DNA from 2 places in the Paenibacillus sp. SEL3 genome. Region 1 is predicted to be linked to the other one. Evidence: riboswitches for the same ligand, from Rfam matches in the RefSeq annotation. Region 1 holds a riboswitch; the other holds the start of a gene.
What was found. Region 1 has a riboswitch for cyclic di-GMP ahead of ACYCS5_RS21000 (glycosyl hydrolase). Riboswitches for the same ligand answer to the same signal wherever they lie in the genome.
Positions count from the first base shown of each region.

Region 2: it holds a riboswitch for cyclic di-GMP, as region 1 does, so the genes downstream of both, ACYCS5_RS16955 (collagen binding domain-containing protein) here and ACYCS5_RS21000 (glycosyl hydrolase) in region 1, are expected to answer to the same signal.

Region 1 is NZ_CM137725.1:4,562,830-4,573,878, forward strand. Features, by position in the region: gene ACYCS5_RS20995 (sugar phosphate nucleotidyltransferase) at 575-1,951, shown strand; cyclic di-GMP riboswitch class I at 2,107-2,187, shown strand; gene ACYCS5_RS21000 (glycosyl hydrolase) at 2,201-3,802, shown strand; gene ACYCS5_RS21005 (hypothetical protein) at 3,851-6,148, shown strand; gene ACYCS5_RS21010 (hypothetical protein) at 6,458-6,640, shown strand; gene ACYCS5_RS21015 (helix-turn-helix domain-containing protein) at 6,694-7,062, opposite strand; gene ACYCS5_RS21020 (YveK family protein) at 7,389-8,138, shown strand; gene ACYCS5_RS21025 (CpsD/CapB family tyrosine-protein kinase) at 8,119-8,805, shown strand; gene ACYCS5_RS21030 (sugar transferase) at 8,891-9,589, shown strand; gene fcl (GDP-L-fucose synthase) at 9,626-10,564, shown strand; gene gmd (GDP-mannose 4,6-dehydratase) at 10,586-11,049, shown strand, end outside.
Region 2 is NZ_CM137725.1:3,671,245-3,682,293, forward strand. Features, by position in the region: gene ACYCS5_RS16955 (collagen binding domain-containing protein) at 1-1,764, opposite strand, end outside; cyclic di-GMP riboswitch class I at 1,959-2,039, opposite strand; gene ACYCS5_RS16960 (AraC family transcriptional regulator) at 2,090-2,971, opposite strand; gene ACYCS5_RS16965 (DUF445 domain-containing protein) at 3,566-4,822, shown strand; gene ACYCS5_RS16970 (TIGR02328 family protein) at 4,856-5,236, shown strand; gene ACYCS5_RS16975 (NAD(P)H-dependent oxidoreductase) at 5,339-6,013, opposite strand; gene ACYCS5_RS16980 (winged helix-turn-helix transcriptional regulator) at 6,202-6,585, shown strand; gene ACYCS5_RS16985 (stalk domain-containing protein) at 6,685-7,932, opposite strand; gene ACYCS5_RS16990 (hypothetical protein) at 8,196-8,330, shown strand; gene ACYCS5_RS16995 (radical SAM protein) at 8,403-9,878, shown strand; gene ACYCS5_RS17000 (hypothetical protein) at 9,875-10,384, shown strand; gene ACYCS5_RS17005 (ABC transporter ATP-binding protein) at 10,405-11,049, shown strand, end outside.

The sequences.
Region 1 (11,049 bases):
AAAAGTGACTGTGGGCGGTGGGGAGACGCTACGCGTTCCATTTGATCTTCCGATCGCTGTTGCAGTGGGATTCTCTGGATTATATAAAACATTCCAAGGTAAGAATCCCACTGCAAAGGCGAACGCTAGCGCTTCTTCAGATTCAAATGGACCGCTTCGCTGCTTTTATCGCACAGAGTCACGATTTTTAATCTCCCACCTTATGGGGTGGGAGTAGGAAGGGCGTATCGGAAGGAGCGGCGCGGTTGAGACCGCTCCTTCCGATCAAAGCGCCAGGCGCCTGCGCCTCGCACACGTCTTTACAGGCTGACCGGACTTAATAATGTCCGGTCGCGCCTTTTGCAATAAACGGTATGATCGGCATGATGCATTTTTGAGTAGCGCAGGGGTGGATTTGAATCTGGAGAAGCGATAGCTTTCGCCTTTGGACCGGGATTCAAACCTATATACGATTTTATATAATCGAATGAATCCCGGTCCAACAGCGATCGTAAGATCAAATCCAGCCCGTAGCGGACTACTCAACCCTGCCCCATCCGATCACCCATACATTATAGAGAGGAAGTGGAGAGTTATGAAGCTCGTACTTTTGTCTGGTGGTTCCGGTAAAAGATTATGGCCTTTGTCCAACGATTCCCGTTCCAAACAATTTTTGAAGGTACTGGAGAGCCCGGAGGGGACTTCGGAATCCATGGTACAGCGGGTATGGAGACAATTGGGAGACAACGGATTATCAGAATCCTCGTTTATTGCGACAGGGAGAGCACAGGTCGAAATGATCCAGAGTCAGGTTGGGCCGAATACGCGTATCATTGTTGAGCCAGAACGCAGAGACACCTTTCCTGCGATTGCGCTGACAGCGACTTATTTATATTCCATTGCAGGTGTTTCACCTGATGAAATTGTAGTTATATTGCCTGTAGATCCTTATGTTGAGGATGCTTTCTTCGCCTCCGTAGCCCAACTGGAACATACGCTTCAGGAGAGTGAAGGCAAGCTTGCATTAATCGGGGTTGTCCCTTCCTATCCTTCAGAGAAATATGGTTACATTATTCCGAAAAACGATGCCACCCAAGGTAGCACTGGCTACCGCGAAGTGAGCCATTTTCAAGAGAAACCCGACCGGGAGCAGGCGGAGCGTCTGATTGAACGCAATGCTCTATGGAACTGCGGGGTTTTTGCGTTCAAATTAAGTTATTTGCTGGATATCTTGGCATCCAAGGGATTGCCGCTGAATTATGAAGAAATGCAAAAGCAATACGCATCTCTGGAAAAAATCAGTTTTGACTATGAAGTAGTCGAGAAGGAAAAGGACATTGTAGTTCTTCCGTATGATGGTTTTTGGAAGGATTTAGGTACTTGGAATACGCTCACAGAAGAAATGTCTAATCAACAAGTGGGCAGAGGTGTAGTAACGGAGGATTGCGTCAATACGAGTCTTATTAACGAGTTGGACATTCCTGTGGCGATCATTGGAACGAATGATCTGATTGTAGCCGCTAGCCCGGATGGCATTCTTGTGACCAATAAGGCAGAAAGTCCTCGTATTAAAGAAGTGCTCAAGGCTCATGATCAGCGTCCAATGTATGAAGAACGTCGTTGGGGGCAGTATCGGGTTGTGGATTATGTCAAATATGACGAGGGTAACGAGGTATTGACCAAACGAATCCGCGTACGAAAAGGCAAAAATATCAGCTACCAGCTTCATTTCAAACGGAGTGAAATCTGGACCATTATTAGCGGTGAAGCGGAAATTATTTTGAATGAGAAGCTACACAAAGTAAAGGCTGGTGATGTAGTCCGCATTCCTGAAGGGACGAAGCATAGCATTTTGGCTGTGACCGATGTGGATTTTATTGAGGTGCAGACTGGCTCTGAATTGGTTGAAGAGGATATTGTCCGCTTTTGTATGGATTGGAATGAAATTTCCCGTCACCAATTTATCTCATAATTATTTTCGTAAAAACGAAAAAAAGACAAATTCATGAAAATTCATGGCCCAAACTGTCGAATTTGGGCGAAAACCTGTAAATTCATGAACATGACCTATTAAATTTTGGTAAAATAAAGTCGATACTTAGGGTAAGAAGGAATCCAAACTCCTTCCAACGATAAACGCAGCCCTGTCGAAAGGCAGGTACGCAAAGCTAAAGGGCCTTCCACAAGGATGGCAGCCTGGCTACCGAAAGGAAGAGCGAAAGTGAGATTCAATTTTATTCCTCTGTATCGACTGATACGTCATGTACTCCCCGTTGTTATACTTTTTTCATTGTTGCCCGTCGGTTTTGGTGATTCTCTGTCTGTGGCGAATGCCGCTTCATTACAACCTGTTAATTCGGACGCTTCTATTCAGGCCCGTGAACTATACAATTATTTACTCAACATCTCAGGGAAAAAAATAGTCACCGGTCAGCATGATTATTTGGAAAGTCCGGATGAATTAAGTAACAAGGTCCAAAAAATCAGTCAGGCATATGTAGGTGTACACGGCTATGAGATGGGAGCTATCTCTGGTCAATCTGACGCTACAGAAGCAGCGCAACGTAAAAATGTCGTCGATAGTGCTATCCGTTGGGACAGATCCGGTGGTATTGTGACGATGACTTTTCATGAAGCGCTACCAGGTAGGCCACTGACTTGGGCCAATGTACAGGCGAAAGTAAGTCAGACAGAGTTCAACAAATACGTGACCCCAGGTACTACGCAGTATAACCTCCTCATTGCCGATCTGGATAAGGTCGCTGTATCGTTAAAGCAGCTTCGTGATGCAGGGGTTCCGGTTTTGTGGAGACCTTACCACGAGATGAATGGCGACTGGTTCTGGTGGGGAAACAAAAATAATTTCAATCAGCTATGGAATATCATGTACGACCGTTTTACCAACACACATCAATTGAACAATCTGCTGTGGGTATGGAGTCCGAATGCGCCCAATTCGTATACTGTCCCGTACACCCCGAAATACCCGGGGGATGACAGAGTGGACATCTTGGCAGTAGATATTTACAACAATGATTTTAAGCAAAGTCATTACGAAGGTCTGCTTGGGCTGGCACGGAATAAGCCGATTGCCATTGGGGAGCACGGTGAGATGCCTAGTTCTGAGGTGCTGCAGGCTCAACCTAAATGGGTATATTCCATGACTTGGGGCAAGATGCTGACTGAGAATAACACAACAAATCAAATTCAGGATTATATGAATGATTCGAGGAGTTTGACGCGGGATGATGTGAAGAATGGATTGGAAACGATTCAACCACCTGGGACAGATATACCGACCTTACCGGACGAGGGACAAAGTGAGCCTATCCCGGCTCCGCCAGTAGTGATCGTTCCCCCAGCCCCGACTCCTCCTTCTGTTCCTGATGTGGTATATGTGAACGGGTTGCGTGGCGAATATTTTAACAATATGAATTTGAATGGAAGTCCTGTTTTGATCCGTACAGATAGCAAGCTGGACTACAACTGGCGTGCCAATGCCGCTGACCCTAAGGTGAATGCCGATCAGTTCTCGGTTCGCTGGACGGGTAAAATCAAACCGCAATATAGCGAGACCTATACGTTCACCACGATATCCGATGATGGTATCCGTGTATGGGTAGACGGCAAGTTGGTGATTGACAGCTGGTTCAAACAAAGCTGGACAGAGCGTAAAGGCAGTATGACTTTGGAAGCAGGCAAAATGGTAGATTTAAAAGTAGAATACTATGATGAAAAAGGCGACGCGATGGCACGTCTAATGTGGGAAAGTCAGCATGAAGCGAAAGCGGTGATTCCCGGAAACGCTTTGTTTCTTCCTTGATTAATACTCTTTCCCGGTCCAAAAATTTGAGGAGAGAGGGTCGATCATATGATAAAAAAGTGGTTATCCCATAGGTATACAGTAGTTTTATCTGGACTACTAGCGATCGTAGCTATAGCGATGATCGCTTGGTTTATATACACGCCTTCAAGAAGCGCAGAATTGCAGACGGATAAAGTAGCAGCTGCCAGTCCAGTATGGAAGCTGGGGCAGAGGGATGACTCTTCAGCGGAATTCAAAGGTGTGGTCGGCAGGGATAATATCGACATTTCTACAGCAGCTGCCTCTACCGAATCATCTGCTAAAGGAGCAATGTCAGCGTTGTCGGTAGCAGAAGAGAGTACAACAGTTCCGGTATTGCTCAGCAGTGGAGATATTCCTCCCGGTTTGAATGCGTCCACGAACCCTGAACTGACACTCCAGTATAAGCTGAATCAGATTCCTCCCAATGGTATGATATTCCGTGTTCGGATTTTAGATGCGGGCAAAGCAGTCCCACAAATGGCTGTATTTTCAAATCAACAGCTGTCCGGTATTATTCAGATTGCCGGAGTATCCGGTACTGGGAGTGCTTATAATTTCAAAAACAACTACGAGCTGTATATACCCAAAGAGCAATTGCAAAGCGGTGTTAACGTACTCAAGCTAAAGACAGCGCGCTGCCTATACTGCTCCTCTGCAGAAGATAAAAATGTGTGGTGGACTTGGGATGACTTGAGCTTGGAGACGTTAGCTTCACCTGCGACCGAACCGGTACACGGTAAATATATACTGACCGGAACAAATGTGAACAATAAAGAATTTTATTATGATCAGGGTGCAGTTAAGCATTTACCATACGTTCTCAAATGGCTGGGAATTGCTTATAGTGGCAATGTCATGAGGGTCACCTGTGCCAGCAATGTGGGCAAGGCATGTACAGACGTGGATGATTACTATCAAACGTTAAAGCAGTATAATATGCAATCGTCTGCTTTGTATTTATATACAGGTGATATCAAGCTGCAAAAAGATGGTTCTCTGCCAGAAACGGCCAAGCAAAAGTTGCGCGATTATGTAAAAAAATACGGTTCTTATCTTCAATATTATGAAGTAGATAACGAACCTGGATTATTTAATCGCTCCAAGGCGGTAAATCTGGCTGTAGCTAAGTGGTTGAATACGGAAGGGAAGCAATTGGCACCGCATCTCAAAACGGTAGCGCCGGGTTGGGCCTACTGGCCGACGTACTCTACCAAGGCGTGCAAAAATCAAACCGGAGGTACGAAAAAATGCGGTGATCCGGATGGATGGGAGCGAGACCCGGCGCAGCGTAAACAGCTGGAGGAAGTCACCGACCTGACCAACGGACACGCCTACGGTGAATCGTATAATGAAGAGGGCGGGGGCAGCTTCATTCAAAATTTGAAAACCTTCGGCGGTTCGAGCGACGGACTGGCGAAGAAGATGCTGAACACGGAGTTCGGTACCAATGATACGCATCGAGATAATCCAGATTACGGGGCTAGTCAGCCACAAGCAGCCGCATTCGACCGGATTATGCGTTCACAAATTGGGTTTGCCGATATGTTTATCCAGCACGCTGCTTTTTATAAAGATTATACGCTGTTTAAAACAGGCTTCGATCTGCAAAGTCATAACCCGGCCAACACAGAAATTTATCCGTTCGGGCAGGGACAGGACACTCGTGTTAAGATCATGAGACGCTTGAGTCTAGCCTATGCCACGCATGGGAAACCTCTGACTTATACAGTGCTGAATCCAGAGGATACCAAGGATAAAATGGTGTATGTGCGTGCGGTGGATACGTCCAAGCTTAAACCGCTGGCAGGTAGCGGCGCTACTTCAAACAAATTGCTGGTAAATCTAGTGAATTTCGAATCCACCACGCAGACCGTTCGTGTACGGGTGACAATGCCGAATGCCGGTTTGTACACGGGTGAACGTTTTGGAGCGGGTTCCACTTACAGTCAGGCACAGCGTTCCATATCAGGGCTCAAGGCTTCTCCTGCCCTTGATTTTGAAGAAAAGCTGGGCCCTGGCGAAGCGGTACAATATATTTTGGAATTAAAAAGTACAGATCAGACCGCAGCTTCAGCTCCAACAGGGGTGAAGGCTGCCTCTGTTCAGGATGGGGCGGTAGAGATTAATTGGCTTCAGGCAGAAGGCGTATCTTCCTATGATGTGCTGCGTGCTGACGGAACCGACGGGGCCTATCAGGTGATTGCCTCGCAAGTAGCGGGAAGCACGTATACAGACCGCACGGTAAAAGCCGGAAGCCACTATGTCTACAAAGTCCGAGCGACCGGAGGTACTCAGGTTTCCCAAGCAGCCGAGGTCGCTTAATCAGATCGGAATGCATATAGGACCTTAGAGTTCGAATACCTAACATCATTTCGAAATAAAACAAAAAAGAACCTATCAGGAGAAAATAGGACCTGACAGGTTCTTTTTTGTTGGAAAATCGTTCTGATTTGCCAATACTTTACGTATAATGAAGAAAAAAATAAGAAAATCCTTTTTTATTCTCGTCATAAGACGACAACATTGCAGGTGTGTATTCATATATAATAGTTTTGTTCACGACTATACATACAAGGTTTGTGGGAAATTTCTTTCCGGTGACCAAGAATAATAAAGTGAGGTTAGTGCTGAATGAACAAGGAGACAGAATTAGGGGGGAACAACCCTCTTTTTCAAAACAACGTACAGAAAGCAGGCAAAGCTGCCATCCACTTGGACATCCGGGACATTTTGCTCCAATGTGGGTTCACGATGCCAGAATGGCTAGAAAGCGACGCGGATGGAACCACATACCGGAAGGACAAGCGCGTGTAAATTCCAACGGCTGGTCTTACTTGAGCGAGACGTGAAGCAGTCGGCCGCTTTCTTTATTCCATCATTCGTTCCATTCGGACAAATGCAATAAAACGTTTGGCTTCTTCCTCAGACAAGGTGCGTCCATCAATGGTCAGTTTGAAACGTTGCAGAATATCCTCATCGGACAGTTCAAGCTGGTCCACAAATTCCCTCACATCTGAGTCCAATATTGCCGCCGGATGGCTCGTACGTCCCACCAAGTAGTCAATCGTTACCCCGAAAATATCAGCGAGCTTGGTCAGGATCTCGAAATCTGGCTTGCGCCTATTTTTTTCATAGTGAGAAAGAGCTGCCCGCGTAATTCCGAGGGATTGTGCTAGTTCCTCTTGTTTTAATCCCTTATGTTCTCGTAATTCAGCGATGCGGGTGCCATAATTCATCCGTTTTTCCTCCTGAAGGCAAGGTTAAGAAAGGTAAAAAAGCAAGTTTACGCTTGACAAGATACGTTTTGTATCATAAATTAGTTATGTAAGTTACATAACGTATCTTTATTTAATAGTTTTCACTGATGTCTTCGTTTATATACCCTAAGAGGCCACCGATGATGAGCATTTTGTGCTTATTCGCTGGCTAGACCTTCTATGCGCTATTATACAACATTTTACTATAGATTAGAGGGTCATGCACCGTTCTTTTCCCCGTTATGCAGAGGATCAGTACAAGCGTTATTGCATCGAAAACAAGTCAATCAGGGAGGACTGGTCTTGTGCAGTTGAAAGAGTACATCCGTTTGATCCGTAAAAGAATGTGGTTGATTGGTAGCATCGTACTGCTAGTATGTACTGTAGTGGGCATAAAAAATATGTATTTTACCCCGCAGATTTATGAAGCTACCGCAAAGCTCATTATCAACCAGACGCCACGACCGGATCGTGCAGGTGTCGTCGATTACAGTGTAGTTCAAACGAATATAGCCTTAACGAACTCCTATAAGCAAATTATGATCTCCTCGGCGATTATGGATCAGGTGGTCGCCAGCTTCCCCGATCTTAAGGTCACTCCGTCAGCATTGGCGCAAAAATTAAGAGTGAACACCGCAGGTGATTCACAGGTCATGGATGTAACAATCCGCGATTTATCGTATACGAAGGCTGTGAAAACCGTCAATGCGGTAGCCAAAGTATTCAAACGGCAAATCCCCTCTATCATGAAAATGGACAATGTCACCATCCTAAGCGAAGCCAGTCTGAATGATCCAGCAGTTCCCGTGAACAGTAATGCCACTATACAGATATTTATTGCTTTTGCCACCTCTTTATTGTTGGGAATAGGCTTGGCGTTTCTGCTGGAGGTACTGGATGATACATTTAAGAATGAAGAGGATATTGAAATAGAACTCGGTCTGCCTACCCTAGCCCTGATTACGAAAATGAAAAAAGAAGATAAACGCTCTGACAGCTCCACTACAACTCCTAAACAGGTAGGTGAAGGGCAATATGCCGCGATTAATCAATAATCAGCTCGTTACATCCCTACATGCTCAGTCTTCCGTTTCGGAGGAGTACCGCATGCTTCGCACTAACATCCAGTTTTCTTCTATAGACGAGCCGATTGAGGTTATGATGGTGGCGTCCGCTCAGGCGGGTGAAGGCAGAACGGTCACAATTAGCAATTTGGCTGTAACCTATGCGCAAGAGGGGAAAAAGGTGCTGATTATGGATATGGATCTGCGCCGTTCCTCCTTGCACCATATGTTTGGTTTGCGTAATCATACAGGGCTGACACGGGTGCTTGCCAATCAACAGGCATGGCAGGATGTGGTTCAAGAAACCGGGATTGACCATCTGCATGCAATTACAGCCGGACCGAACCCGCCCAATCCGTCCGAGATGCTCAGTTCCCGCAGAATGAATGCTCTGCTGGTTGAGCTGAAAGAACATTATGACGTGATCCTAATGGATACACCGCCGTTGCTGTCCTTTCCGGATGGCTTCATTATAAGCGCCATGTGTGACGGAGTCATTCTGGTGGTGCAGGCAGGGAAGGTCAAAAAGGATGTCGTCAAGAAAGCAAAAGCGAATTTGGAAAGAGTAAAGGCGCGCATTCTGGGCGTAGTACTTAATAATGTGAAGCGTTCGAATACCCGTGTCGAGCGGGGGATGGAGGAACGCAATCTGACATGAATAAAAAGGAGGAAAATGAGAGTATATAAAATTCTTTTAACAGTGTATAAATAATACTTATTAATAAGGAGCGAGGTGATGAGACGTGTCTTCTTCCCGCTCGAATGAGGTCGAAGTGCGGGGTGCGTCAGTGGATGTTTATTCGGTCGCTCATGGGCTTGAACGGCGGCAAGGATGGAACGTATACCCGTTCGTGAAGCGAAGCATGGACATTATATTGTCTTTCATTGGAATCATCGTGCTATGCCCGGTATTTCTGCTTGTCATTTTGCTGATTAAGCTGGAGGACCCCAAAGGAAGTGCAATATTTTATCAAGTACGTATTGGAAAAAATGAGCGGCCGTTTCGCATGATCAAATTTCGTTCCATGGTGTCTGATGCCGAAGCCAGATTATCTGCACTGCTGGTGGAAAATGAAATTGAGGGTGCGATGTTCAAAATGCGGGACGATCCCCGAATTACCCGTGTGGGTCGCTTTCTTCGCAGAACGAGCATCGACGAGTTGCCACAACTGTTCAATGTACTGCGTGGGCAGATGAGTCTGGTAGGACCCAGACCCCCGTTGCCAAGAGAGGTCCATGATTACACAGTGAGGGATAAGCTGCGTCTGACGGTTACACCAGGCTGCACCGGTCTATGGCAGATCAGCGGTCGTAATCATCTAAGCTTTAACCAGATGGTAGAACTGGATTTGGAGTACATATCCAGACGCAGTTTCCGCACAGATATGATTATTATGCTGAAAACATTTCGTGTGCTGCTAGGCTCCAAGGATGCGTATTAAAGTCTTTCATTTTCACGAAGAAGGTAGGGGATAAGTATGGATCTTCATTCCAACATATATGTAGCAGGGCATCACGGACTGGTGGGTTCCGCTATTGTCCGAGCGCTTCAGGAAGCGGGTTACCGTCATATTATTACTCGCACAAGCCGTGAGCTGGATCTACGTAATAAAGAGGCAGTAGATCATTTTTTTGAAACAGAGCCTGTGGATTATGTATTTTTGGCAGCGGCCAAGGTTGGTGGGATTTTGGCGAATAACGAATATCCGGCTGATTTTATCCGTGACAATCTGCTTATACAAACAAATGTGATTGATGCGGCATACCGGGCAAATGTAAGTAAGCTATTATTCCTAGGTTCTACCTGTATCTATCCTAAATTTGCTCCGCAGCCGTTACGGGAAGAATATCTGCTCACGGGTGAACTGGAGCCTACTAATGAGGCCTATGCGATTGCTAAAATTGCCGGGATTAAAATGTGTCAGTCTTACAACCGTCAGTATGGAACCCGGTTTATTTCTGTGATGCCGACGAATTTATACGGTCCGGGCGACAATTTTGATCTCCAGACTTCTCATGTGTTGCCTGCGCTCATCCGCAAGTTTCATGAAGCCAAGCTGAATCAATCTCCGACTGTAGAAGTATGGGGTTCTGGTACGCCGCGGCGAGAATTTCTTCATTCTGATGATTTGGCTGAAGCCTGTCTATTCCTAATGAACAATTATGAGGGAAATGAAATTGTAAATATCGGCGTAGGTGAGGATATCTCCATTCGTGAGCTGGCTGAGCGAGTGAAGAATGTAGTCGGCTATGAGGGAGAAATTACCTTTAACACCTCCGCTCCTGATGGAACGCCGCGTAAGTTGGTAGATGTATCCCGAATTTCCGGGCTGGGCTGGTCGGCGCGTATTTCACTAGAAGAGGGATTAAAGTCTGTGTATCAGGCATTTCAAGGTCTGGATCTGGTTGAACAATAAAAAAACGGTGGGGGAATTGGAATGAAAAAAGCGCTGATCACAGGAATTACCGGGCAAGACGGGTCCTATCTGGCTGAATTGCTGCTATCCAAAGATTATGAGGTGTACGGGATGCGCAGACGAACCAGCACACCGAACTTTGAAAATGTAGCGCATATCCAGAATGACATCCACTGGCTTTCCGGTGATATGACCGATCTGGCTTCATTGATTGAAGCCGTTCGGCAGTCCGACCCGGATGAGGTCTACAACTTGGCTGCTCAATCCTTCGTAGCGGCCTCATGGCCGCAGCCGTTGGCTACAGGGCAGATTACAGCATTATCTGTCACCAATATGCTGGAGGCGGTTCGAATTGCCAAACCGGAAGCGCGCTTTTACCAAGCGTCAAGCAGCGAGATGTTTGGTAAGGTGCTGGAGACACCGCAGACAGAAACGACCCCGTTCTACCCACGTAGTCCCTACGGTGTTGCCAAAGTGTACGGCCA
Region 2 (11,049 bases), 890 kb from region 1:
ATAAGCTTTATGAATGGTTTTATGAAATTTGAGCGTAAATCCTTGTTTATAGTCCTGTGATAGCGGAATCAGCTCATAATCCGTGGGGGCACGTAGCTCCGTTGTTCCGTCAACAGTTTGAATTTTCAGGGTGTCCGGCAACAAGGCCAAGCCCCCGTTTGGAAACACATCGTGAATGACAATATTTTTCATGGTGTACAAGTCTGTATTAATGGTAATCACCCAAGGTATGATTTTGGTGTTGTAATTGGGTGTGTCATACATTTTAGTCATAACTCCGCTTGTGATTTCTGTCGATACGATCTTCTGGATTCCATCTGAGGTTATGATGTTTATAACTTTTCCATTTTCATAGACACGGCCTCTGGCTTGAGTCTGGTATCGGATGGTATAGGCTGAATCTACGTCAAAGTTAAATTGAAGTTTGAAGCCGTTGCGGTCCGGATAATCAACTGGGATGACAGTATACGCCCACGATGGGAGTTCCTCCAGCGTGTTTCCTTTAAATACTTTCAAGGAACCGGGTAGCAATTCTTGAGTTTTGTTGAAATGATCAATTAAAAGAGCTTTGGCTTCGGGGATTTTTGTCTCGCCGAAGTTGTATCGTATGGCCCACGAGAGTGTTTGTGTGGCATGATCATATTTTTCAACCTTTTTGGACAAAAACTCACCACGTTCTACCTGAACAGTACCGGTAGCAGCAACGTTCTCTATCGCATCTCCTGAAAGCGTTGCTGTGTTGGAAAAACGAGTTTCGTCGCCAGTAATGCGCGTGGAATATTGAATCTGGTAGGCCGTGTTCATGCTATCGTCTTGAAAACGAATCACAAACCCTGTCCCGGCCTGATCTGCTTCAATGGCATATTCACTCGCATTTACTAGGTCTCGAACAACGGTCGATCCGTCGATATTGACTTGGAGATGATAGAGCCGGATAGAGTCTCTTCTGAGTTCCAGTCCTAAAGGAATTGGATCGGTGATGAAGGCATGCTTTACGGTGTTTAGCTGTTTGTTCACATCAATGGTCCAGTCGATCTGATTTGTGCCAGCTAGTTTCCCTTGTTTGCTTAGGGACGGCCCTGACTGGGGCTTTACATTCACGATGACCGTTTGCACCCCGCCTTTGATCGGAATCGCAATGATGACCTCTGTACTACCTTTCACTATTTCTTTTGTAAACTCGGTTTTGATTTGCAGTTTGCCGCTGACATTGGAATGAGTCTCTACATATGGGTTAAAGGTCATGATCACCTTGCCCTGACGATCTACTGTGAAGTATCCCACGGTTCCGTCGGTAGTGACTAACGGAGATGAGATATCAGTGTAGATGACAAACTGTTCTGGTAAGTGAAAGGTGAAAGTGTCTCCTGACTTATAGGTATTGTCAGGAAGCTCCCATTCATAGCCTAGTTGGATGGCTGATCCGATGTCGAATTGGCTGTCGGGACTATATACTGCATCAATGACATGCCCTGATTCGTCGGTCAGGCTCAACTTCGTTAGTATGCTCTGCGGAGTTGCATCATGTTGAGATTTTGAACTGACTGCTCCTTGAACGAAGGGGGGCGTATTTGAAGGAATCTCCCTGGGAGGTTCAAGGTTTGGGACACCGTATACAGTATCCGTAACGGTATGTGTAGGATCGGATACAGCACTCTGCGGCAGTTCTGGGGCTGGAGCATCTGCGTAAGCCAGTGTTGCGTTGAAAAAGCTTTGGACAATGAGCAATAAGGCAATGATCATTACATTTATTTTTGTTCTCATGCTCCAAGTGATTCTCCTATTCATCGTAATATGGCAATGCTTCGTTCGAAATTAGTATATTCAGCATGCTAGGCTGACATGACTATCCCAATAGAAAAAAAGCCCTGATCATAGCGATCAGGGCTTTTTTCGAGATAGGCATAGCAAATTGTGGTGGATCTATGTAAAAAAGGGCATAATAAAAAGCTCGTTCATCTGGTAGCTGGCTGCCATCCGGATAGGAAGGCCCTATAGTTTTGCGTCACTGCCTTTCGACAGCTTTGCCATTAACTTGAATAGCTTGTGCGTCTATCATCTATCAAACTGGTTTCATGTAACCTCTCATTTACAGCTTGGAACGGTTCCCCCACTTCTTGCGGAAGGAATGAGGTGTTTCTCCTACATGCTCCTTGAACAGGTTAATAAAATGGCTCGTATTGGGAATACCTACGTACCTTGCGATATCCACAATGGACATGTCACTGGTTTTAAGCCAGCTTTGAGCGGCCGTGATACGGACATTAATGAGATAATCAATCGGAGAGAAACCGATCTGCTTTTTGAAATTTTTAGCCAAATTAAACTTGTTTAATTCAAACATGTCTGCCAGCGAGTCCAGTGTTATTCGCTCACAGTAGGACTGATCCAAATATTGCTGTACCCGACGTACTTCGCTGAGGGTTTCAGCATTCACATGCTGGTGATCATAGGGATGCTGCAAGATGCACATCAGTATTTCACCAATGAGCCTGGACGTTAGCAGTTCAGCGGAAAGACTTCTGTCAGACTGCCCACAAATCAGAGCATGCAGTTTGTCCAATATAATATACGGATTATGCATGGATATTACCGGTTTATTATGCTTGGCAAATTGTTCGTAAAAGTTTCCGATCAGGTTGCCGTACAGGTATAAGCTGATAAACTCCCAGGCTTCATGACCGGAGGTGCTATATTGCACATACTCCTCACAATTAATAAAAAACAAATCATGAGGCTTTAAAATATATTTCTTGTCCCGGTATAGTAATTCTCCCTTACCAGACAACGTAAAAACAAGCAAAAAAGAGGCGAGTTCTTTTCTTTCCACCGTAAAAGCAGAAGTTTTTTGGAAGTAGCCTAATTCCTGAATATATAAAAGGGATTGCTTGGCAAAAGCGGAGGGAGTGCGCACAATTACGACAGGTTCGCCGTTCCAGAGGCCCTCGTTGTTTTTTTGGTCTGTTGTCATATTCAATTCCTTTACAAAGAAGCAATTTTATCTAGCTTATCTTGGTTTGATTTAACCAATATATAATGGCTGATTAAACATGATTTACTATATATAAAAGTTTATTTTATCACATGAAATATGTCTATATATCAAAATATGTTTGTAAGTTTTATAGAAGCCTCGCTCTTATGGACATCTAACCTGATCGTCCGTATAAAAGGTCGAATATTGTTGAAAGAATTCTGAGGTCATCATGGATTCAAATCCTTTCTGGGGTCAAAGATAGAATTAGTGCTGAAAAAGATATCTTACATGCCCATTCAACTTTTCCCTTCACTTCTCCTTTCGGTTTAAGAAATTTAGGACTTGGTTCTGATAAAATGGTTCGTAAGGCTTATTATTAAAAATGAGATTTTGGGCCTAGTGTTGTGATTTAGTTCACGAACATGAATGTAAAAAAGAGAGATATATGCATAAAAAATTACGCAAAAAGTGGCCTTACGCGTTTCATCAAGAGTGCTTTCAACTTTGGAAATGACACGGGCAATGATATGATGGGTAATACAGGTATAGTGCTTTACTTACTCGACAGTCAGTTTGGAGGATTACAGGATGGGAAAACCCAAAAATACGAAAACCGCAGCGGCTTGGTCGCTTGTTATTCTAGGGGCAGGCTTTGCAGCCACATTGCCCTTCCAGCAATATGGCTGGGCTCGTTTGTTAGCCGGAGCTTTTGAGGCAGGACTTGTAGGGGGACTGGCGGACTGGTTCGCTGTCACTGCTTTGTTCCGTCATCCGCTAGGCATTCCGATACCACATACCGCGCTGCTTCCTAAAAATAGGGACAAGCTCACAAATGCCTTGGTGAGTACGGTGGAAAATAACTTGCTAAACAAAGACAGCATCGCGTCTAAAATTGCAGATATTCGTTTGGCCGATTTGGTGCTGGGTGGTGTGGAAAAAGGTTTGCGCACGCCGGAGGCGGCGGCATCCATAGATGTTCTTGCCAAGCGGCTCGTCCAGTCGCTCCCGCTCGCGGAATTGGCTCCGGTCATCGTGGCAGAGCTCAAGCGGCAGATGACTGACTTTGACGCCGGACCGCTGCTGGAGGCGCTTGCTCGTCAGACCAGCGAGAAGGGTTATGATCGCCGCGCGCTGGATTACACGCTGGAACAAGCCGAGTCCTGGCTTTTGCGACCCGAAACGGGCTATACGCTGGGTACCTTAGGTATGCAGGCTGTCAGCGGTTTGCAGGTGAGCGGACTGATGCAGTTTGCCTTGAACGCATTCCTCGGCTATCTGAACGAAGAGCGTATGGGTGAAATGATTCGTCATTTTTTGCTGGATCAGGTAGCAGAACTGCAAAGGGAAGAGCACCCGCGCCGTCAGGCCGTGCTGGATGGTCTAAGAACACAGGTGACCCGATTGGCGACGAAAGATACGGTTCAGGAAGGGTTGAACGGCTGGAAGGATAGCCTTGTTGAAGCCTGGGAAGGTGATGCGTCGGTGCTGGGAAAAATGGAGGAACTGCGTATACGCTTATTGGACTACATGGAAGACGGAAGCTATGTGCAGACCTATATTTTACCGCTATTGGATCGAATGTTGACTGATTTAAGAGGGAATACCGAGCTGCTGGACAAGATTAATGTGCGAATTGTGGAAGGTATTACTGGACTGGTGGAAGCCAACCATAGTCGGATTGGTAACTTGGTGCGCGAAAATGTAGACAAAATGGATAACAAATCCCTGATTGCACTGATGGAGGACAAACTGGGACAGGATTTGCAGTGGATACGTATTAATGGCGCAGTTACAGGCTTCCTGATCGGCATTGTGCTGACAGGTATCCGTATGCTAATCCAATAGATCAGAAAAAGCTACAGATAGGGTTGTGGAAGCATGAGGCTTTGGCATGAACATTTAATCGACAAGTTACCCCGTCCGCAACTGCTGGGGCAACATCGTGAGTGCTGTGCCCTGCGCGGGAATGGGTGGGGCAAGCCACACGCCACGGTGAATTATGTGTTCGATTATCACCCCATGCTGCTGGTGCGCTATCATAGGCTCATTATGGACGAAATGAAAAGCAGAGGGTACAATGTTGACCCACTATGGGAACAGCCTTTGTATCGCGGTAAGCAGTGTGAGCCTTGGGAGGCAGAGCTGGGTGAGGAACTGGCAGGCGCGGGTGCATATGTGGAGCATGACGATGAGTATATGAAGGAGTGCCTGGATAACCTGGCTTCCAAGGGGATTTTAATAGAAATTGAAGTGACCTAAAAAAGACGGGCTGTGGTAGGTTCATCATTCAGATGAAGTGCCGCAAGCCCGCTTTTTTGATGCTTCAATGTTCATCGTTTGGGAGAGAATCGGGATATTAGATTACAGAATCCAGCGTGTGACCTTTTCCAGGGGTTGTCTGGATTTTTCACGTTTGGGTTCATGAGCGCGATAACCGAAGGCAGCAATGACTGAAATATCGAGCAGCCCGTTCTCCAGCAGTCCTTCTTCCTCCAAAATGGCATGCACCTGATCGTAGTTAAAACCCTCAATCGGACAGGAGTCAATACCGATCTGAGCCGCCGCGGTCATCATATTGCCTAAGGCAATATAGGTTTGCTTGGAAGCCCAGTCAAATAGGGTGCGTTCGTTTTCCAGCAGGTGTTGACTTTCACCCTGGAAAATCTTATAGCGACCTGGCAGTGAGGCAAATTCCTCCTCAGACATACCCTTAACCTCTTTATACATATACTCCACGTAAGGAGAATCATAACGAACATCCTTGCGCGCCAAAATCAGGATGACGTGGCTAGCCGCAGGAATCTGCTTTTGACCACCGCTGGAAACCGCAGCCAGCTTTTCTCTTAATGCCTGATTTTGTACAACTACAAACTGCCATGGTTCAAAACCGACGGAGCTTGGAGAAAGTCGCCCGGTTTCGAGAATGAACTGAAAATCCTCTTCCGGTATGATGCGATTGGGATCAAATTCTTTCGTGGCGTGCCTGAACAGAAAGGCGTCCAGAATTTCCTGTTTTTTAGCTGATGTATTAGACATAAAATGTACTCCTTTGGGTATGGGTTTAGTTGGTGCTCTATGGGTTTTCTGCTACTATAATGAGAGCTGATATCGAATATATAGTTATCATATAGAAAGTTTTTGCAGGGAACAAGTACGCACATATTTGTTCCTTGTCATACGTCTGGGGCTATTGGTTTACACATTCTACAGAAAGAAGGGTATACATGGCACAGGAGATGGAACATGCAGTTAGCGTTAATTTTGGATGTCCGGTAGCGAAAACCGTCGGGGTTATAGGCGGCAAATGGAAGGGAGTCATCTTGTATCATTTGACCACAGGACCGCGGCGCTATAACGAAATTCGACGGACCTTGCCCAATATTACACAGCGGATGCTAACCTTGCAGTTGCGCGAATTGGAGAGAGATGGCATTGTGCACCGTGAAATTTATAATGAGAACCCACCGCGTGTGGAATACTCGCTTACCCCGTTAGGAGATACGTTAAGGCCGTTGCTGGATTTTATGAGAGACTGGGGGATCTTCTATGGAGAACAGGGTTGCGAGCCTGTGACGACAACTTCCAAATCAGGCAAGCACTTTTGTTAAAGGGAATGAAGAAAGCCCGCCAGATGATTTCATAGAAGACGCATAAGAAATCATCTGGCGGGCGAAATAAGGTCGGTTTTACTTGGATAAAATGTACACTTATTTAAACTCGATGGCTTCGTTCATCTGCGCCCAGGCCGTTTCTCCAATGATGCCCAAGCGCCAGATAGCGATTCCTTTGAGGTCATAACGTTTGGCTAAACCGATCTTGGCGTTAACGGTGCTGTCTTTTTCGCTACCCATCGAAATCCCCAAAATGAGCTTGTCCCGCGAGGTTTCCTTCAAGGCCAGTTGGATGGCTTCATCCACTTTTTCCAAAGGCTCAGGTGTAGCCTTTTGTCCGTAATCATAAGCCATGATGATCAGATCGTCCGCCAGATTGCCCAGCGTTTTGTAGTCATAGCCAGAGTAAGAGCTGTTCAGCGGATGCAGAACGACGGTGAGCTTGAGCCCGGCCTGATGCGCTTTGGTCGATAGCTTTTTAATAAAGGTGTTGTAGTCTGAACGAGCTTTGGCTTTGTCGCCGCTCCAGCCCAATCCTTCCAGGTCTAGCGTAATGCCTTTAAATTGTTTGTCGGTGGCGGTGCTGACAATTTGGGAAATGGTTTGTTCTTGAAGCTGCGCATTTTCCAAAACTTTGGTCAGCTCGTGATTGCCATCTCCGGAATAGACCATCAGGTAAGGGGAAGTCCCCTGGCTGTCTGCCTCCTGCACAATGGACTCTGGCGTTACAGTTCCAGCGGCTTGAGGCCATTTGTATTCTTTGCCGTTTGTGGTAAATTGTCCGTTCGTATCAATTCGACTCCAGCCGAAGGCAACGACGTTAAAATCCGGTATTTTGGATTTTTGGTCAAAGGAAGACAGCGCATAGAAGCCTACTGTATACATCGATTCACGAGGCGATGTAATGGAGACCGTCCGTGTTCCCTGGTTCCAGTTCACCGTGGCTCCAAACTGCTGCCCGAAAAAGCCCAGCGGAATCATGGTGCTGCCGTGCACGGTTTGCGGAGCGGCTGTTAGTTGAACCGCTTGTCCGTCCACTGTGGCATTGCGGCTACCCATCTTTAGAATCACCTGCTTGGTAGCAGAATCTTGCGCTTTGGTAGCGGTGATGCTTTGGCTGGCTTGGTCCCATTTCACTGTAATGCCAAGAGCTTCAGAAATCGCACGAAAGGGAACCATGGTCGTGCCGTTCATCATGGCAGGTTGTACAGGGAACGGTAATGGATATCCGTCCAGCATAATGCTGATCTTGCCGGCTTCAGCTTGTGCCAAGGGGCTATAGATGCCCACTGTGGTACTCAGAAAAATAGCACTAGATAACAGAGCCTTATTTACGATTTTCATCCTATGATCTCCTATGCTCAATAGATTGCAATGCTATCATGTTAGAATCGTGAGGGTTCTACTATTTTACCAAAAAAATGATAGAAAGGTGAATGTGAAATGAAGATACCTCGTCGATTTATTGGAAAAAAAGTGGATTTATTTGGTTTAGTGAGATGAAAATCACTTTCTTTGTTTTTAGGAATCTATAAAATATAAATGGGATTATATTCAATATATTATATATTCTTAAAAAAATGAAAAAAATGAGGGAGGTGTTTGTGGTGAAGGAAGTTACTACATTTGAATTAGAAAATTGGGAAATGGAAGAATTATCAGTCGAAGAAGTAAAACAATTTTCTGAAGTTATCTTTGCTTCGTGTGGCATTGGATGTGGTGGAAGTAGCGGTACTCAATAATCGGCTTACTTAATAAAGGAGGTAGTAGTGAAAATTCATTACTACCTCTATTCATTGGGAGGGTGTGATAATATGTTGGAAAAGAAGTTAATGGATCAGTATCATTTTTATTTTAGTAGTAGTAATAACTTACAATGTCTTGTTTTAGACAAGATTAGTTTCGGCATATTTAGAATTCCCTATAATATAGGGAGAATACTGGAATATTTTAAAAATGTTAAGGATGTCGATTTGGTTTGCTTAAAATTCAATATCAGTACTGATCAACTTAAACAAATTCTAGTACGCTTTAAAAGCAATATCCCCAATTCACCAGAACACTTACAAAATAAAGATGATAGCGAATTACAAAGTAGTCTGAAAATACTTAGATTAGTAGTAACAAATATATGCAATTTGAAGTGTAAATACTGTTACGCGGATGAAGGTACTTACCACTCTGAGAAAAGATACATGACTAAAGAAGATGCTAAAATAATTATTGATAAAATATTAAGTGTATACAACGGAATTGAGGAAATTTGCTTTTTCGGAGGGGAGCCTCTCCTTAATATCGATACAATAGAATTTGTATGTAAATATTTAAGTGAGAAGTTTAGGGACGGCTTAATCTCTTTCTTTCCCAGATTTTCAATAGTTTCAAACGGTACTATTATGAATGACAGAATTATTAAGCTGATCAATGAATACAAAATATATACTACAATAAGTTTAGATGGTCCAAAAGAGATAAACGATGAGCTCCGCGTTGATAAGGCGGGATTTGGAAGTTTCCAACGCATCGAATCCAATATAAATCGACTACGGCAGTCTACTCCCCAGCCTTCTATGATTGAATGTACTTATACCTCTCTACATGCAGAATATCAATATACAAACAAAGAATTGCTTACATATTTTGATCAGGGCTTCGGTGTTAAAACAGTCGTTATTAATCCGGTTGAGGTTAGTGGGAAGAATGCAACTTCAAAAACATTACTGCTTAATGAATCACAAATGAAAAAAAGAGTTAGCAGTATCCCAGAACAATTCAATGAATTTTTAGAACAAGGAATTCAACATACGGGCGTTTTGAGATTTATTACTTCTCTGCATAATAAAGTAGAATCTGCGTCTTCATCATATTACTGCAATGCCGGCATACAGCAATTGACTGTAAATACTACAGGGGAGGTATATCCTTGTCAGCTATTTATCGGCCTTGATAATAATAGATTTTCAATGGGCAATATCTTGGAGGATGAAGTATACAATGAGAGTTTTAAAAATGTTCAAAAAGTACTGATTAAGAATAGCAAACAGAACTCACCCAAATGTAAACAGTGCCCGGAGAGACGTTTATGTGATTGCTGTATAGCAACTGTATTTGAAAAAAACAATGTGTTAACACCTTGTTCACCTGACTATTGTGCTAAAAGAAAACGAATTAACGAGCAATATATGGATTCTGCGCTTGGTATTTATTTAGATAAGAACAAGTTCAATCTTCTTATTAATCGTATTAAAGATTTAAAAGAAGACTTTAAATTACGAGGAATTGACTTATGAGTAATTATGATTTAGTTGTTGAAATGAATCCGCCATTGGAAATCCTTTTAAAAAAGTATTTCATTGGAGAGCAGTATGAAAAAATTGCATTAATTCCTTTTAGTATTGCTAATGAGGATAGGACCATTTTTATTACTTTGGAGAAAATAATTTATGTACCTTCTAAAGCAATGGGAGTTCCTAATCAATTTCACGTGCAGCTAGATCCCCGATTTTTAAAAAGCGCTCTTGCATACTGTGCAAGTTCACAATTACATTTTGGGATTATTCATAATCATCTTAATAAAGATATACAATTTTCTACACAGGATATAAAAGTAGAGTGTATTTTGAGAAATTATATATTTACTAAATTTAATTCAAAAATGATGTTCGCTAATTTTTTATTTTCTGAGAATAGAGTGAATATGAGGGTTTTCTTAAATAATATTCAGAAGGAAGTCGATAGATTTTTATTTGGGGGAAGGAGCGTTTTAGCGAATAATAGTACTTTGCATTTGCAATAATTAAAACGGGGTGAACATGTATGTTGAAATTTGTATTAAGGTACAAGGTTAAGCTCCTGCTTGTCGTTTTTGGGGTTATCGGAAGCAGTTTGTGTAGCATTTATATGGCTTTTGTTTTCAAACATTTGGTTGATAATATTAGTAGACCAGCGCAAGTTTTCTATACAACTGCAATATTTTCAATTTTATTTATGGTAGCCAGTACATTGATCAAATTGTGGATGCAGTATATGAAATCACTATATATGAAAAGCACAATGATTCATGTGAAAAAGGAAATATTCCATTATATAGTGCGAAAAAATGTAGCTCACTTTGCTTCAAGTAATAGTGCTAAATATGTATCTATTTTAACAAATGATCTGAAGATGGTAGAAGATGACTATTTCAAAAATATTTTTTTGTTGCTTGGGACAGTCTCTTCATTTGTGTTTGCTATAATTGGTATGTTTGCGATTAGCTATAAATTGGTTCTTTATTTGATTGTTATGGCTTTGCTTTCTGCTTTAATTCCGAGATGTTTTGGCAAAACTTTGAGCGCTTTAAAGAAACAATGCTCTGATACTCTTGAAAAGTTTACAATTAAGGTTAGTGATATATTTTCTGGCTTTGAAGTTGTTAAGAGCTTTGGTATTGAGAGAAAAATAGAACATGAACATGCAACC